One region of the Aminobacterium sp. MB27-C1 genome, then DNA from elsewhere that is predicted to be linked to it. Evidence: riboswitches for the same ligand, from Rfam matches in the RefSeq annotation. Region 1 holds a riboswitch; the other holds the start of a gene.
The links. Region 1 has a riboswitch for cobalamin ahead of RBH88_RS11165 (hypothetical protein). Riboswitches for the same ligand answer to the same signal wherever they lie in the genome.
Positions count from the first base shown of each region.

Region 1 (2,465 bases):
ACTATGCCTGCGCCTCCCGACGTAGTAAGAATAGCCGCCCGATTGCCGTCAGTACGAGGAGAGGCTCCAAACAGCTGGCCTATACCGATAATATCGTCCATATCTTCCAGTGGAATAACACCGTATTGTTTAAATATGGCCTTCCAGACAGCTTCGTCTCCAGTCAAAGCTGCTGTATGACTTTGAGCTGCTTTTTGGGCGGAGGGAGAGCGTCCCGCTTTTAAAACAGCAACAGCAATGTCTCTTTCTCGAGCCTCTCTTACCACCTGTAAAAAACGCTCCCCGTCATCAATTCCTTCGAGATACATCATGAGAAGTCTTACTTCCGGATCTCGAATAACATACCCGGCACACTCGACAGCATCAATATCAGCCTGATTACCAGTAGTAACCACATAACGATATCGTACCCCGTGGTTGAGACCTACTCCAAAAGACGAAAAACCAAAGGCTCCGCTTTGAGAAATAAAAGCAACGTGACCCGTTGTTGGAGGATCAACGTTATAGAGGGCGCCCGAGAAGGTGAGGGGGATTCCTGCTGCCAGGTTGAGGAGACCCTGACAGTTGGGGCCAAGGATCCTAATATGGCCTTCCCGAGCGATGTCCATCATTCTTTGCTGTAAAGACGTATCGCCCGTTTCCGCGAAACCTGAAGAATAAATAATAACGTTATGTATCCCTTTTTCTGCGCACGTCTCAAGAGCAGCCGGAACAAACTGAGCCTTTATACTAATAAGAGCAACATCAGTTGCCTCTGAAATTTCAGAGAGATCATGATAGCAAGGCAGTCCCCCTACACGATCGTATTTAGGGTTGACTGGGTAAACTGTACCGTTATACCCAAAGCGTTGCATGGCTTTCAGAGTCCGGCCAGTTAAACTATCAAGGTCTGCTGAAGCTCCCACAATCGTTACACTTCGAGGAGAAAAAAGAGGGTAGAGTGGATGATCACGCAAAGTCATGCTATGGCCTCCTTCGTTATAGCTTGCCTTGTTTTCTCAAAACGCACTATAGATCTCTGACAAGCCTTGCAATACGAGAGGTATATTTCTTTCGTCTCATCTTTCGAACAAAGCACCACTGTTTTTAACCAATCTTGTGTAGCATAAATAAGATTGGTTAATCCCTCTACCCAAAGAAGTCTTAGTCTTTTCTCCCCATATAACGAGGATTGTGAGAGTCCTTTCTTTAAACGTTCTACAAATAAACGTGTCTTTTCAAGAAAATCTGCACAGACTAGAACATCTCCTTCTACATTGAGAGATGCATTAATATGAGCGATGTATTCTGCTATAAGAGCTTGAACCTCGTCGTTCGATTTTGAAATATTTGTGACTTCTGGAAGGATTTCACTTCTATTCTCGAGAGCTTCAATGGTCTTCTCAACAAAATCAAGTCGAGAAAACTCATTAACATATTGGGTCAGTCTCCCGTGAGCCCATTTCATATGTACCATCCTCCTTAACAAAAAATGGCTGTCCCAACGAGGACAGCCATAAAGCTCACAGGAAAAAAACCTCTCTTGAAAGAAAAGTTTTTCCACAAATAGTCCTGAATCCTCGCAGGGATTTGCCTCTCTTCAACAGGCCGGTCTCCTGGCTCGCTTTCTTCCTCCGAAACACCTTCCCGGGCACATTAATTCCTACCCAGTGGTCTCATGTTTCATCGTCAAGCTCACAGTGGCGGGTCCGCGTCGGCTTTTCACCAAACTTCCCGTTCACCTGATGAAGTCATATTGTAAACATACAATAGCCTTTCGCTTCTTTTACGTCAATAGCAAATTATCATTTTGTCATTTTCTTATTTTTTCAAAAAACACACGACTAATATTTTTTATTATAGAGATAAAATAGATAAAAACTTTATGAAAAAAGCCCTTAAAAAATTAATTTATAACTCGGTAATAATTCTGTTTATTTTTACAGCCATTTCCTTTACAATACCACCATGCCCTATTGAAGGAGGTAGAAGTTATGGACTGGGGAATAGTTCCTGGAGAAACCGTTGTTATTAAATCGAAGAACATCACCCTTCGAGATATCGTACAAGCCATTGTTGATGGAGCAGATACTGTGCCTGCAATAAAAGAGAGTTTTGGCCTGACCGATAACGACGAAGGTGTTAGCGATCTTGGCGATATTCTGGATGTTTTTGTCCCAGCAATTGAAGCCCTCCGCGGTGGCGGATGTGGAGGTTGCGGTGGCGGTTGTGCCGGCTGCCACGGACATTGCTAAGAAAACAATAAAAAAGCTGCACCCCAAAAGGGAGCAGCTTTTTTTATGCCGAAAAGACAAGATCAGAATCTCTTGTATAACTATTTTATCGTAAAAGAATTGTTATTTAGACACTCGTATCCTCATAGAGTTTAATATAACTGAAATAGAGCTGAAAGCCATCGCCGTTTCTGCAATGGCCGGGTGAAGTAACGCCCCCATAGCAAGAGGAATAGCAATAACGTTATAAGC
Region 1 is NZ_CP133089.1:2,314,205-2,316,669, reverse strand. Features, by position in the region: gene RBH88_RS11170 (acetate--CoA ligase family protein) at 1-962, opposite strand, end outside; gene RBH88_RS11165 (hypothetical protein) at 959-1,447, opposite strand; cobalamin riboswitch at 1,568-1,740, opposite strand; gene RBH88_RS11160 (hypothetical protein) at 1,974-2,234, shown strand; gene RBH88_RS11155 (cation-translocating P-type ATPase) at 2,337-2,465, opposite strand, start outside.

Region 2 (2,465 bases), 470 kb from region 1:
TTTCATCCATGTCCCGCTAAGGCCCCAAGTCCAATTACGGGCGATGTTCCATTGTCTCATGATTTCCAAACCATATGACTTAAATTGGTCGACATTTTCATAGGTATTATTACGCCAGATGATTTTATCTTCCATGTCTGAATAAAATAGACCAACATTCCAGTTTCCCGTTGCGTCTGATCCCTTTATTCCTAAATCATAATTCCATCCTTTTTCTGGTTTGAGATTGGGGTTGCCAACTGTTCCCCATGGCCCCTGAGCATGCAGCTCGTAGATACTTGGCATGGCGAAGAAACGTCCTGCAGCTATATACCACATACTTCCGTTGTCAAGAGGATATTGAAAGGTTAGCTTGGGCATAAATTCATTATAATTTTCGGCATCATCTTGTCTCCAGATTTCATAGCGGAGACCAAGTGTTCCGATAATATCCCCTATCGGACGGGAGAGTTCTACGAAAGGAGCATAGTTTGTTCGCTTTTGATCAACTTCTGGATCAAAAAAGGAAGAACGGAAGGTTGATTCCTCTCGTCTGAAATAAAGCCCCCAAGAAGCTAAGGTTGATCCCCATTGGCTTCGTTTTGCAAATTCAGTTGTAAAGGCACGATCTTTGTAATAATTGTCATCATTTTGCAGTATAAAATATTTTTGATCATCATAGCCCATTAAAATATAGTAACTGTCTCCGTTGAAACGAAATGTGTGTCGTTGGTACTCTCCTTTTTCTTTGTTCATTTCGATTGGGGTTAGCCAACCTGGTGTTTCATAGTCATTTTTATATTCGCCTATTTCACTTTTAAAGAACCAGTTTTTTCCAGAAAGATTGAGACCGTAGGCATCTTCTTTATATTTGAGAGCGTTAAAATCTTTGTTAGAGAAAGTATCTTTTAGAAGGCGATGTGCTCCTTCCTCTTTATGAGAGTACCAGATGCCGGCGTTAAGACCTTCTCCACTACCTTCTCCACGAACATAATATCTTCTCCAGTCATTGGAGCCGATTTCCCCCTCTATTGTTCCACCCTGAGTGGCTTTTTTAGTAATAATATTAATAACGCCACCTGCAGCCATAGAACCATAGATGGCAGAACCAGCACCCTTTACAACTTCTATTCTCTCTATGTTTGTAATGGGAAAGTTTCGGAAATCTACTGAGGCAGCTCCAGCTGCGTGAGAAGATCTGTAATATGGAACACCATCTACGAGCACTAGAATTTCTGTTACATAACCTCTAATAGTAACTTGTGAGGAATTGGAAAAACCTGATTTTTGTTTTACATACATCCCCGGAACGTTTTGTTCAAGAATGGTTGCTAAATCTCTAGATCCGCTTCTTTCAATTTGCTCTTGGGTAATAACATATGTCGGAGCTGGAACCTCTTCCAGACTCGTTGCCAAACGACTTCCAGTAACGGTCTCTTCGGGAACAGTATAGACTTGTTCCGCTCCTGCTGCTGTTGCGAAAGAGACAAGCAACATAACCATGCACCATACTATGAGTTTCCTATTGTGAATCACTGTAGTCCCCCCTAATAAAGATAAAAAATAAGTGGCGAGGAGCACGATCGATACGATAACCACTCCTCGCCACTACAAATAGGGCGACAAAGACAGTTACCACATCACGCCCTCGCATGATAATGATATGTATCGTTTTTTAATCGGTCTCCTGACTCCAGTTCATCCTTTCTCGCGCCTTCCCAGTCTTCCCAGTGGCTATAGCGAGATTGTCCCTGTTACAGTGGCGGGGCCGTTCTGGTCTTTCACCAGATTCCCAACATCAAAAAACGATCTTTATTATTTGATTTTATGAGTTATCATAGCGATAATTGATGTTCAGTCAAGAGTTTTAAGCCTCACTAAATTCTAAAAATTGCTTTTCTTTCTCTCTTTAAAGGGGTATATGGTGAAAAAAATATGATAAAAACTATAAAACAATTGTTGTTCATAGTGGTATTGCTTTTATTTTCTTGCGCTACTGTGTCGTGTGCAGAGTTTTCTCAAGTTGAATTAGATTATGCACGTGGTTTTAATGTAGAAGAAGGTAATGGTTATTATGTTGTTACTGTATATCGTCCCTGGGGAGATTCTGTTGAACCTGAATCGTATCTATTGATAGATCGCGATAAGCCGATTCCCTTAGAGTATAAGAATCTACACGTTATAAAAATTCCAGTAGAGCGAATTGTTACTGCATCAATGACGATGCTCCCCTTTATAGAAAAGCTTGCCCCTCAAGAAGCTCTTGTTGCTGTCGGTGGTAAACGTTATGTTTATTCAGAGAAAATACGAAATATGGATCTTCCTGATGTGGCGTCAGATGCAGGATCTGGTTTGCGTCTTGATATAGAAAAACTTTTAGCTCTTCAGCCTGACGTTGTTTTTATCTATACATATACAGCAGCAGAAAAAGAATCGGTTGATCGCTTGAGAAAATTAGGAATACCGATTGTTATTGCTTCTGATTA
Region 2 is NZ_CP133089.1:1,845,032-1,847,496, reverse strand. Features, by position in the region: gene RBH88_RS08930 (TonB-dependent siderophore receptor) at 1-1,515, opposite strand, end outside; cobalamin riboswitch at 1,639-1,814, opposite strand; gene RBH88_RS08925 (ABC transporter substrate-binding protein) at 1,915-2,465, shown strand, end outside.
Region 2: it holds a riboswitch for cobalamin, as region 1 does, so the genes downstream of both, RBH88_RS08930 (TonB-dependent siderophore receptor) here and RBH88_RS11165 (hypothetical protein) in region 1, are expected to answer to the same signal.